3 regions of the Gracilibacillus sp. JCM 18966 genome follow, and region 3 is predicted to be linked to each of the others. Evidence: riboswitches for the same ligand, from Rfam matches in the RefSeq annotation. Region 3 holds a riboswitch; each other region holds the start of a gene.

Region 1 (4,248 bases), 430 kb from region 3:
AAGAAGCATTTGCTCGGTTAATTGCTTCATTCGCTCTGCCTCTGAAAGAATAGCATTTGTTGCCTCCTCCCAAAGTTCTGGGCGATCCTTTCCTCGTCTTTGTAATAACTCGGTATAGCTTGTGATCACAGAGAGTGGTGTTTTTAATTCATGAGAAGCATCTGAAACAAATCGCTCTTGTTTTTCGATATTTTCGTAAATGCGATCAATCATCTTATTATAGGAGAGTTGCATTTCTCCGAGTTCATCCTTTGTGGAATGGAGATTCGTAAGCTTTTCCCATCTTCCGTTTTTCGGATTGTTTTTCATTTCATTCGTTAACTTTTTAATAGGAATCGTGATATATCGAGCGAGCACAATGCCTGCAATAATCGCAGGAATCAGCATGAAAAAGGATGCAACAAATAAAACGAATTGAAGTGTGCTTAAGGTATCATCCATCGAATACAATGCTTCACTTACTTGAAGTGTTACGACAGAGCCATCATTCCAAATAATCGGTGTGGCGACTTGCACATAACTGTTGCCATTTTTATCTTTACTTAACGTGATCTCTTCTTTGGTTGTATAGTGATAGGGCCAGTCAAAGAATTTACCGTCTGCTGTTGTTCGGTTGAGAAATTCCCCATCTTCTCTAAAAATCCGAATCAATCCATTGGCTGGAAGAAACGCCTGCAGTAGTTCCTTTGTATTCGTGTCGGCTGCAATCTTATCCTGCTTGGCAAGTGCCTCCATAATTTGAATGGCATCGCTTTTGACACGATCGATTTCATTCTCACTCATCCTATTCTGGTAAAGAAAATAGACAGATCCATTTAACAGCAAAATAAATACAATCATTAAAGCAGATAAGAAAATTTGTATTTTCGTTCGTAATGTCATAGCGCAGAATCCTTTACCGTATAGCCTACGCCTCGGACTGTATGAATCGTGTTTTTATCGAAAGGCTTATCGATTTTATTTCGTAAATATCGAATATAAACATCTACGACATTCGTGTCGCCAACATAATCAAATCCCCATACCTTGTCTAACAACTGATCACGGCTAAATACTTGGTTTTTATTTTCGACTAAAAAACAGAGAAGGTCGAATTCTCTTCGAGTTAACTCGATAAAGGAATCCCCGCGTTTTACATCTCTCGAATTTTTATCAACTGTTAAATCATCGATACTGACGAAGGAAGTGGATCGAGGCTTTTGATTTCGTAATTGTGCACGGATTCTTGCTAAAAGTTCCTCTAATTGAAATGGTTTGGTAATATAATCATTTGCTCCAAGGTCAAGTCCTGATACCTTGTCATGCACTTCATCCTTTGCGGTTAAAAGAATAACAGGGGTAGATGGGTCTATTTTTCGGAATCGTCGAAGTACTTCCAATCCACTCATACTTGGAAGCATAATGTCTAGTAGTACTAGTGCATATTTATTTTGTTGCAATAGTTCTAATGCTATTCTTCCGTCAGGAGCAATCGTTGTTTGATAATCCTCATATTGTAATTCGAGCTCTAACACTCGTGCTAATTTTTCTTCATCTTCTACAATTAAGATCTCCGTCATGTGTTCACCACCTTATTCTTTAATATAGCATATGGAAAAATATCTGCCCATCCTTTTTCATAACCTTAGTATTTTCATCGGTTTAATCAAAAATAGAAATTTCCATAAAAAATGTTGACTTTTTCCAAAGGGTAAGTTAGCATTGATAATATCAATTAAATAACGATTCTTATCCAGAGAGGTGGAGGGACTGGCCCTTTGAAGCCTCAGCAACAGACTATTCCAAGTACTGTGCTAATTCCAGTAGCGATCGCTAGAAGATAAGAAGAGCAGTGAGTAAAAGTATAAACCTCTTCTTATTTTTAAGAAGAGGTTTTTTGCGCGTTGGAAGGATAAGATTCGGGATTCTAAAATACATATGGAGAGAGGTAGAAAAATGACAACTATTACAAAAACAGCACCATTTCGCGCCGACCATGTTGGTAGTTTATTAAGACCAGCATCCTTACATGAGGCAATCGCCAAATACCGAAAAGGAAATCTTCCCTATGACGAGTTAAAAGAGATTCAAAGATCTGAAGTGAAAAGAATCGTCGATAAGCAGATTGAAGTAGGTTTAACAGCTGTAACTGATGGGGAATTCCAGAGACTATGGTGGCATACGGATTTTATGGAATACATCAATGGGGTAGAGGGCTATGTGCCAGAGCAAGGCTATCAATTTGCTAACCAAGTAACCGATGCGTATAATGTGCGTTTAACAGGCAAGGTTTCTTGGAATGAAAACCACCCATTTATTGAGGATGCTAAATTCCTAATCAAACAAATCGACGGAAGAGCCGTACCGAAGTTCACCATTCCAAGTCCTAACCAGTTCTTCAATACTGGAATTATTGGAGAAGAGTACTATGCAAGCTGGGACGAGTTTGCAGAAGATATTATTAAGGTATATCAGGATGCTGTGAAAGCATTTTATGATGTAGGTATCAGATATTTACAATTTGACGATGTTTATATTGCTGGTTTATCGTCTCCGAATCTACCATTTGCTGAATCAGATCAAGATAGACAATCCCTGATTGATCTTGCATTAAAGGTAGTAAATGGTGTGCTTGAGGTGAAGCCTGAAGATATGCAAATTACGACACATCTATGTCGTGGGAATTACCGATCTGATTGGGCATTTTCGGGAAGCTATGATTTGATCGCTCCTACTTTATTTGCCAAGGAAAAGGTTGATGGATTTTTCCTTGAATATGATGATGAGCGTTCCGGAGATTTCCAAGCATTAAAGCATATTCCGAGAAATGGGGCAAAGGTTGTTATAGGGGTATTTACTTCTAAAAATGGAGAGCTTGAGGATAAAGAAGAGATTAAAAGAAGAATTCAAGAGGCATCCGAATTTGTACCACTTGACCAAATTTGCCTTAGCCCACAATGTGGCTTTGCCTCCACTCACCATGGAAATGAGCTGTCTGAAGAACAACAATGGAATAAATTAAAATATATTGTAGATATCTCCAAAGAAATCTGGGGATAAAGAAAAAACATCGCTCCAGCCAAAGGGGCGATGTTTTTTAAATACGTTAGGAAAGCTTAAAATTTATAGCAACGAAGCGAAAATTTTGAAGTCCAACGTATAAGAAAAGCTAACGCATTCGCTAAAAGACGAGCGAATGCGAGTTTTACTAATATTTAAACTAGGTAGGAAGTAATTTTATGGTTTATTACAAGGTTCCGATATTTGTACGTAATGAGTTAGTGTCCTCTACGGTTTCGCTTAATAGTTTGGCAATTTCTTGATTACTTTCTGTCAGGATCGTAATCGTTGCACTCATTTCTTCTAAGCTAGCAGATGATTGTTGAATAATCGCTGCTAGATCATTGGTGGATGATTCTACGCCATTAGATTGCTGCTGAACATCCTCGGCAAGCATGGTGAAGTTTTGTAAGGCACTGTTTAATGTTTCAATCGTTGATGTGAGATCCTCGAAATAACCAGTAACCTCGTTCGATATTTCCATTCCATTAACAAAATTAAGCATGCTTTCATCCATTTGGTTTACGGCTGAATTATTCGACTGGTTCAAGGAAGCGAGGTTCCCGGTAATTTTCTCCGTTGTTTCTCCCGTTAAATCAGCAAGCTTACGAATCTCATCCGCTACGACAGCAAAGCCTTTTCCAGCTTCTCCAGCACGTGCTGCTTCAATAGAGGCATTTAATGCTAGTAGGTTCGTTTGTTCGGTAATTTCTTTAATGTTGTCTGCAAATTGATTCGTTTCTTTAATCTTTTCGGTTAGTTCGGCAAAGGTGCGACTTAGCTGACCAATCGTTTTCTCTAATGTTTCGTTATGGTGATTTAATGTATCCATCTTTTCTTTTCCGGTAGCGGCTAAACTACTTGCTTTGTTCGAATCCTCATATAAGCTCTGGGATGTTTGATGTACGATATCAATATTTTGACGTGTGTCATTGGTAGCGTCTGATATGTTCGAAATCTGTTCCGCCTGTGTTTGACTGCCTTGCGATATTTCTTGAATGGTCGTATTTAGTTCATTTTGTGCGTACACATTTTCTTGTAATTGTGTGTTAATGGTGGTAATTTTTTCTAAGATAGTCGAAATGGAGCTTTCAATGAGTTGATTCTGCTCTTGCTTGGAGTTGTTGTGTTGCTGAGAAGTTTGCAATAACTCGGTAAGCTGCTCCATTTGTCCATTAGCCATCTTGATCACAAAATGAAAAATAAGAA
Region 2 (4,248 bases), 380 kb from region 3:
AATTTGATAAGACTTTTGCTTATATTGATAATGTAAGGCAGTGATAAGAAGCTTCGGATTGACTTGTCCGATACGGTCCACCATTCCTTTTACACCAAAGTCTGGAGAACAAGACGTCCAGATTGCACCAATGGAAACTGTCGCAAGTACAGCCACTAATCCATCAAGGTTATTTGTCGTTACACCTGCGACACGATCTCCTTTTTGAACACCTAAATCGATTAAACCTCTCTGTGCTTTCGCGACGAGTGTTCGTAGCTCTCCCATTGTGACAGAACGTGTGACACCAGTCTCATTTGCCTCATAAACAGCTTTTCTTTCATCCGGTCCACGTAATAGATTTTCGGTAAAGTTAAGTGTCGCTTCTGAGAAGAAGGTGGCGTCTGCCATCGACTCAGCAGGGGTGTAAATGGTTTCTCCTTTATTTCCAATCACTTTTGCATAATCCCAAACATGGGACCAAAAATCGCCGATATGGGAAATCGACCAGCGATGGAAACGATCATAAGGAAAAAGAGACTGCCCACAAAATTTGGCAAATGCTTGTATATGTGAAGCTTGGATTTGTTCTTCTGTTGGTTCCCACAAATAAGGGGATTGATTTAACAAACGGGTACTCATGAAAAAATCTCCTTTCTAATTGGATACTTCTATTAAAATAGCGCCACCTTGGCCACCACCACCACAAAGGGAAGCAATACCAAGCCCACCTCCACGTCTTTTTAATTCATGGGCAAGGGTTAATACGAGACGAAGACCAGTGCCACCTAGTGGATGTCCAATAGCGATAGCACCACCGTTGACATTCACTTTACTGTAATCGATGTTTAGTTCACGACAGCTTGCAATCACGACACTAGCAAATGCTTCATTGATTTCGAACAAATCAATATCATCTATTGTTAGATCGTTTTTTTGGAGCAATTGCTCAATTGCTTTTGCTGGCTTTGTTTGTAAGCTCGTGTCAGGCCCTGCTATTTCTGTCCAATCCATGACTTTAGCAAGTGGCTGTTGCCCTAGTTCTTTTGCCTTTTGCTCCGAGGTGATGATTCCAAAGCTTGCCCCATCTGTCATTTGGGAGGCATTGCCTGCTGTAATCGTTCCATTCTTCGTAAAAGCAGAAGAGAGGCTCGCTAACTTTTCAAGACTAGTATTCTCACGGATGCCTTCATCTTTCGCTAAGACATTCTCAATCGGTGCAATTTCTGCTTGAAACAATTTGTCTGTTTGAGCTCTAGCTGCTCTTTGTTGAGATAGAAAAGCATATTCATCTTGCTCTTGGCGGTTAATTTGATAGATTTGATTGTGCTTCTCTGTTAATACACCCATCGACTGGTCACTTAGCGCACACCATAAACCGTCATGTAATAGGCTGTCTGTTAACTCCGTGTTCCCAATTCCTGTACCGAGTCTAACGGGAATGGTATGAGGAGCATTTGTCATCGAATCAAATCCACCTACCACATAATAATCTCCTTCATTTAACAGAATTCTTCTGGAAGCATCTGCAATCGAAGCAAGCCCCCCCAAACAGACATTATTTAAGGTAATAGCTGGAGTCGAAATATCGATGCCAGCTTGATAAGCAACCTGCCTTGCGGGATTCTGCCCCGCTCCTGCTTGGATTACTTGTGCTAGAATGACGCCATCTGGATGGTGTGCTTCTGTATTTTTTTGAATTAAGGCATGTAAGGCAGAAGCTCCTAATTCTGTTGCTGAATAGTTTGCCAATCCACCCTTCCATTTTCCAAAAGGTGTTCGGTTTCCGTCGAGAAGAATAGTCCCCATTGTCTTTAACTCCTTTTAAGTGAAATAAAAAAAGTCCCTCTATAAAAGATAGAGAGACTTTGGTCATCATGATCCGCTCTCTTATCTTTCTAAGCATAGCTTAGATGGAATTGGCACCTGTATTAAGTAAATACCACTTAATGGTTGCCGAGGCTTCTAAGGGCCAGTCCCTCCACCTCTCTTGATAAGACGTTATTTTGTATATAATTCCGAGTGAATTACTTTAATATTAGATTTTTAATATGCTTAACTTTAGCATTTGATGCTAGGTATGTCAATGGTTAATTAAGGGAATTATCAGGGATTTTTTTGCAAGCCCTTTCGTTTTTAACTTCCACCTATCTGTTGTACAATAGAAATATATTTCGAGTATCGAAAAAAAGGAGTAAGATAAATGCAACTTCTAGAAAAGGAAGTAAAAAAAGAAAAAATATGGACGAAGGATTTTGCCCTCATTTGTATGGCAAATTTTTTTATATTTTTAGGCTTTCAGATGACACTACCAACCATTCCTTTATTTGTGCAGCACCTTGGTGGAAATGATCAAATGATTGGAATTATTACTGGTGTGTTTACCTTTTCAGCATTGTTATTTCGTCCGAATGCAGGGCATTCCCTAGAATCCGTAGGGAGAAAATTTGTGTACATGCTAGGCTTAGGGATATTTGTTCTATCTGTTGGTTCATTTGCTTTTATTTCTAGTGTTATCCTGTTATTTTTTATTCGTTGTGTTCAAGGAATCGGTTGGGGCTATTCGACAACAGCTACTGGCACTATTGCAACAGATCTCATTCCACAGAAGCGAAGAGGAGAAGGGATGGGCTATTTCGGTTTATCTGGTAACATTGCACTGGCTATCGGTCCAGCTCTTGGTCTGTCCCTATATGGAGTCACCTCCTTTACGGTGTTGTTTTTAATCGCGTCAAGTCTTGGAATCATTGCCTTTATTCTCTCTACTCAGATTACATATAAAAAAGTAGAATCCCGTGAGAAGATAAAAAAAGCTAGATTTGATCTTTTTGAAAAGACAGCCCTACAGCCATCGATTCTATTATTTTTTATTACAACCGCATTTGGAGGGATTGCTTCTTATCTACCTTTATATACAGAGCAGGAGGGTATTGCTGGCATTGAGGTCTACTTTCTTATTTATGCACTTTTCTTAATGATTACTAGAGCCTTCGCTGGTAGATTATATGATCGTTATGGACATATCGTCGTTTTCCTACCGGGAACCTCCTTGATTCTTATCGCCATGCTATTGTTATTTTGGTTACCCAATTCCTTCATCCTGTTTTTAGCTGCAGCACTTTATGGATTAGGCTTTGGTACCGTTCAACCAGCATTACAAGCGTGGGCGATTGATAAAGCAAGCACCAATCGAAAAGGGATGGCAAATGCTACTTTTTTCTCGTTTTTTGATCTTGGTGTAGGTATTGGCGCCATTGTATTCGGACAAATCGCTTTCTTATTTTATTATGATTATATTTATTTAACTGCAGCATTTTCTATTTTCTCATCGATGGCCATCTATTTAGGCTTGCTAGTACGATTAAGATTTGTTAGTCGTCCCCATTAAAGCAAAAAGCAATGGCGTCATGAAGACAGTTATGATACGATTTAGCTAAAAATAGAGGAGGAATCTATGGTGATAAAGGGAATTGGTCATACAGCTTATTTTGTGCGGGATATGGAAAGATCGTTAAGCTTTTATTGTGATGTACTAGGACTGGAAAAAGCGTTTGAACTCCATAATGAACAGGATGAACCTTGGATTGTCTATCTTAAAATTAGTGAACGGCAATTTATCGAGCTTTTCTACCATGGGAAGGATGGCACTCTTCAACCAGAAAATGCTGCTGGTTATCATCATCTATGCTTAGAGGTGGAGGATATTCAACAGATAGCGGATCACTTGAACAAGAAAGGCTGGCCATTAGATGTGGAGCCTACAAAAGGTGTCGATCACAATTACCAGTGCTGGGCAACAGATCCTGATGGGAATAGGATTGAATTCATGCAACTAATGCCAGATTCTCCACATCTCAAAGGAAAGTAAAGAGGGATAAAAAATGCATGAGTTAATACAGTTATATAAGGATGTATATGGAGATGACACATTAAGCGCTGTTCTTTCCCCATTAAGGATATGTCCATTAGGTGCACATGTGGATCATCAAGGCGGTATCGTGACAGGACTCGCTTTAGATGAAAATGTAGAGATGGTTTTTTCTGCAAGTGATGATGGTTATGTTCGGATTCAAAGTGCTGATTTTCCTGATGAAGAGTATTTCCATATTGATCGTGTCCCGGAAATGCTACCAGGCTCTTGGGGAAATTATGCACGAGGTGCAGTGCTTGCCTTAAGCAAGGATCAGAAATTAACGACAGGTTTTCGTGCCGTAATTAGTGGCAGGCTACCAATTGGAGGATTAAGTTCCTCCGCTGCTGTAACTACCG
Region 3 (4,248 bases):
ATGCTTGGGAAACCCGGGTGATTGATTGTGAAAAAGGGCCGTGCATGATATGTCAACATCTGCTACTTTCATTTGCAATGTATTGATATATTCAATAAACGGGTGCTCCTCTATCCTTGCTTGAAACGGGTCTTTTATTTCCATATCACCTTTCACTTCCGTTATTGGCTGATCCAGCCATTCCTGTACGAGCTTCTCTTCTTCCTCGATTAGCGCAATAGTCGGTTGATTTGATCGAGTATCGTCTTTCACATAATGAAGCTTTGGTTTAATACTTGTAACCTCTTTTTTATTATTAAAGGCAAGCTCAATTTCTCCTAAAGCTTTCCCATTACTGCCTGTTTGAATGATTGGAACCCCATTAATTGTTGTTGTTAAAAATCGATGCTGATGGCCGGTTATTAATAAATCGATACCTGTTATTTCTTCACACATTTGATACGCTTGATTTTCACCGGTTAAGGCTTCTGTCGCTTCCCCTGTTTCCGGGTCTCTTTCTACCCCTCCATGGTAGCTTACAACGAGTAGATCTGGCCTTTCTTCTTCTCTAACCTTTTTCACCCATTTATGCGCAGCCTCACAAGCATCTTCAAAGACTAAATCGCGAATATGTGTTGGGTCCTCCCAATGTGGTATAAAATGAGTGGTAATGCCTAAGAAGGTTATTTTTATACCATTAATTTCTTTTGTTACATATGGGGTACCAAAAAAAGGTTCTCCTGTGTGTTTGTCTAATATATTAGCAGCTAACCATGGGTAATTTGTTTTATTTACTACATTTTTGAGATACTCTATCCCGTAATTAAATTCATGATTTCCGAAAATCGCCATGTCATAATGTAAACTATTTCCTATTTTTATTAAAGGGCTTCTTTTCGCTTCTTTATATGCTGCAAAATAATAAGTAAATGGGCTCCCTTGAATGAAATCTCCATTATCGACGAGAATTACTACTTTTTCTGACCTTATTCTATCGATTAGGGAAGCTATCTTAGCTAGTCCCATATTTTTCTCTACTTCTTCTCGGTAATTGGTAGGATAAATATAACCATGGATATCACTCGTTACACAAATAGATATGGATGTCATTTTCTTTCTCCTTCTTCAGCAATTGTTGATCCCTATTATACCGAATAAATTGGGACGAAAGGAAAAAGTTTACACTTTCTTAACTTACATTTAACACTAGCTTTTCATTCATTTGATATATTAAAGATGTTCCAAATTGAGCAATGCTGCAAGGATTGCTTTCTCACAAAATGATAGCCCCTTTTTCTTGGTTGCCGATGATATCGCTTCATCGGCACTTTTTTTGCTTAGAAAGTGATGAATTATAACAGAAATAAAAAAACTTGGCTTTACGCCAAGTCGTTTAGTTTAGCTTTTTCATCAAAGATTATTAGTCTAATTCTGTTATTCTATCATTCACATTTATTCTAGGAATAGGGTTAACTTGTTTCGCTGGATAGCCGACTTGAAGTAAGCCAACTACTCGTTCATCATCCTTCAAGTCGATAAGTGCAGCTGTCTCCTCACAAAACGACAATTTACCAGTTTTCCAAAAAACACTTAATCCTTCCTCCCAAGCTAACAAACTGAAATTTTGAATAAGACAGCTAGCCGAAGCATAATCTTCTTCTCTCAGTTTTTCTTGAGGATGAAGCGTATTAATAACCATAATGATAAATGGAACGTTCATGATCTTTTGGTAGCCATTTTCGCCTATCTGCTCTAGCTCCTCACCAGAGGCATTCTTTGCTTTTTCTTTCGCTACCTCTCGATTGATTTCTGCTAATTTTTTCTTTGATTCGCCTGTTATAAATACAAAACGCCACGGCTCAGTCATTTTATGATTGGGCACCCAGACAGCTATACTTAATAAATCTTTCATTAGTTCCTTAGAAACAGGATTTTCTTTATAGTTTGAAATGGAGCGTCGCTCTTTTATAAGATTTTTTAAACTTGCCATCATCTAATCTCCTTTTTAATGAGAATCATTTTCAATTATACCATCATTCTTGTTATCAAACAAGGTGAATAACAATCTAGGAAAAAAATTCAATTTTTTATTAAAAATGACTTGAAAGTATTTTACTTATAATGTAATATAATGACAACAAAACTTCATAAAGCTTTACTCTTATCAAGAGAGGTGGAGGGACTGGCCCTGTGATACCTCAGCAACCGTCTTTATTAGACAAGGTGCTAATTCCAGCAAGCGCAACAACGCTTGAAAGATGAGGAACGTGAGATCTATTTATATAGAGTCTTCATCTTTCAAGGGATGAAGACTTTTTTGTTTTTCTGGGCCTTTTGTTCAAAAAACAGCAATTATAGTGGAGATTGCTTGTTTTTTATAAATGATTATGAAAAGAAAAGAGGTGAAAGAATGACATCATCACTCCTACAAGCTCTCAAAGAAAATATCCTCATAGCAGATGGTGCGATAGGTACTTTACTTTACGCACATGGGGTTGATCAATGCTTTGAAGCATATAATCTATCAAAACCAGAAGAGGTCCTCCAAGTTCATCAATCCTATATTGACGCTGGGGCAGATATCATCCAAACCAATACGTATGGAGCCAATTATATTAAGCTAGCAAGATTTGGCTTGGAGGAGAAAGTACACCAAATAAATACACGTGCTGTCCAATTAGCTAAACAAGCAGCAAAAAATGAAACATTTGTACTTGGGACGATTGGTGGAATTCGAGGAATTCAAAAGCTAGTCACATCCAAAAAAGACATCATAAGGAGCTTCAAGGAACAATTATTTAGCCTTCTATTAGAAGGTGTAGATGGCATCCTATTAGAAACTTATTATGACATCGACGAATTAACCGCTGTTCTAGAAATTGCAAGAAAAGAAACAGACCTCCCTATTATTACAAATGTATCGATGCATGAGCCTGGTATTTTAGAAAACGGTATGTCCTTAGCTGATGTATTAACACAGCTAGAAGTACTTGGTGCAGATGTCGTTGGGGTTAATTGTCGTTTAGGTCCACACCATATGATTGAGTCACTAGAAGCCGTACCATTACCTGAGCGAGCACACTTATCAGCATTTCCAAATGCTAGTCTACCAGCATATGAAAACGGCAAGCTTGTTTACAGCAAGCAAACAGATTATTTCAAACGATGTGCAAAGGAATTCCGAGATCAAGGAGTACGTCTTATCGGAGGGTGCTGTGGAACGACCCCAGAGCATATTAGGGCCTTAAAGGATGGTATTGAGGGACTAACACCTATTTTAGACAAAACCGTCCAGGTGAAAGAAGGACTGATCACACTCCCTTCTTCCCAAACTGTCCAGTCGAATCCGACATTGGTGGATAAAGCTAAGAAACAGCATACCGTTATTGTTGAATTAGATGCACCAAAGCATCTAGAAATTGATGAGTTTATTAAAGGGGCGAAAGCGCTGGAAGATGCAGGTGTGGATGCGATTACTTTAGCGGATAATTCACTTGCTACACCGCGAATCAGTAATTTAGCGATGGCTGTCAAAATGAAACAACTCCATCTAAATGTTACACCACTTATCCACCTCACATGTAGAGATCGCAACCTAATCGGCCTGCAAGCACACCTAATGGGGTTACATACACTGGGCTTCCATGAGATTTTAGCAATAACGGGTGATCCTACAAGAATTGGTGGATTTCCTGGTGCCTCATCCGTATTTGACGTAACTTCTTTTGAATTAACACGATTAATCAAGCAGTGTAATCAAGGGTTATCCTTCTCTGGTGCTTCCTTAAGAGAGAATACCTCCTTTCAAGTAGCTGCAGCCTTCAATCCAAATGTCGCAAACTTAGAAAAGGCTGTGAAAAGAATGCACAAAAAAATCGAGCACGGTGCAGATTATTTTTTAACACAACCAATTTTTAGTCACGAAAAAATCATTGCACTTGCTCGGGAAACCAAGCATATAGAAGCACCTATTTTTATCGGAATCATGCCACTCGTTTCCTATAAAAATGCTGAATTTTTACACCATGAAGTTCCAGGGATGAAGCTGTCTGATGAAGTAAGGGCAAGAATGCAAGCCCGATCTAATCGAGCAGATGCGATCCGTGAAGGAATAGAAATCGCGAAGGAATTAATTGATACAGCTATTTCCTATTTCAACGGTATTTATCTCATCACACCTTTTATGAATTACGAAATTACTGTTGAATTAACCGATTATGTCCATGAAAAAACAAAAGCAAAATCAACAGCAAAGGTAAGGTAAGACTT

What was found. A riboswitch is a leader RNA that binds a small molecule or an ion and turns the genes downstream of it on or off. The one in region 3 is predicted to bind S-adenosylmethionine.
Region 1: another riboswitch for S-adenosylmethionine. It lies ahead of ACZ5N5_RS00960 (5-methyltetrahydropteroyltriglutamate--homocysteine S-methyltransferase); the one in region 3 lies ahead of ACZ5N5_RS02930 (bifunctional homocysteine S-methyltransferase/methylenetetrahydrofolate reductase).
Region 2: another riboswitch for S-adenosylmethionine. It lies ahead of ACZ5N5_RS01220 (acetyl-CoA C-acyltransferase); the one in region 3 lies ahead of ACZ5N5_RS02930 (bifunctional homocysteine S-methyltransferase/methylenetetrahydrofolate reductase).

What each region holds. Positions count from the first base shown of each region.
Region 1 covers NZ_AP043883.1:219,885-224,132, reverse strand. The annotation lists gene ACZ5N5_RS00970 (HAMP domain-containing sensor histidine kinase) at 1-882, opposite strand, end outside; gene ACZ5N5_RS00965 (response regulator transcription factor) at 879-1,559, opposite strand; SAM riboswitch class I at 1,726-1,826, shown strand; gene ACZ5N5_RS00960 (5-methyltetrahydropteroyltriglutamate--homocysteine S-methyltransferase) at 1,936-3,039, shown strand; gene ACZ5N5_RS00955 (methyl-accepting chemotaxis protein) at 3,227-4,248, opposite strand, start outside.
Region 2 covers NZ_AP043883.1:272,691-276,938, reverse strand. The annotation lists gene ACZ5N5_RS01225 (acetoacetate--CoA ligase) at 1-621, opposite strand, end outside; gene ACZ5N5_RS01220 (acetyl-CoA C-acyltransferase) at 637-1,788, opposite strand; SAM riboswitch class I at 1,867-1,979, opposite strand; gene ACZ5N5_RS01215 (MFS transporter) at 2,183-3,367, shown strand; gene ACZ5N5_RS01210 (VOC family protein) at 3,437-3,847, shown strand; gene ACZ5N5_RS01205 (GHMP family kinase ATP-binding protein) at 3,861-4,248, shown strand, end outside.
Region 3 covers NZ_AP043883.1:652,751-656,998, forward strand. The annotation lists gene ACZ5N5_RS02920 (bifunctional metallophosphatase/5'-nucleotidase) at 1-1,089, opposite strand, end outside; gene ACZ5N5_RS02925 (nitroreductase family protein) at 1,400-1,969, opposite strand; SAM riboswitch class I at 2,138-2,244, shown strand; gene ACZ5N5_RS02930 (bifunctional homocysteine S-methyltransferase/methylenetetrahydrofolate reductase) at 2,390-4,243, shown strand.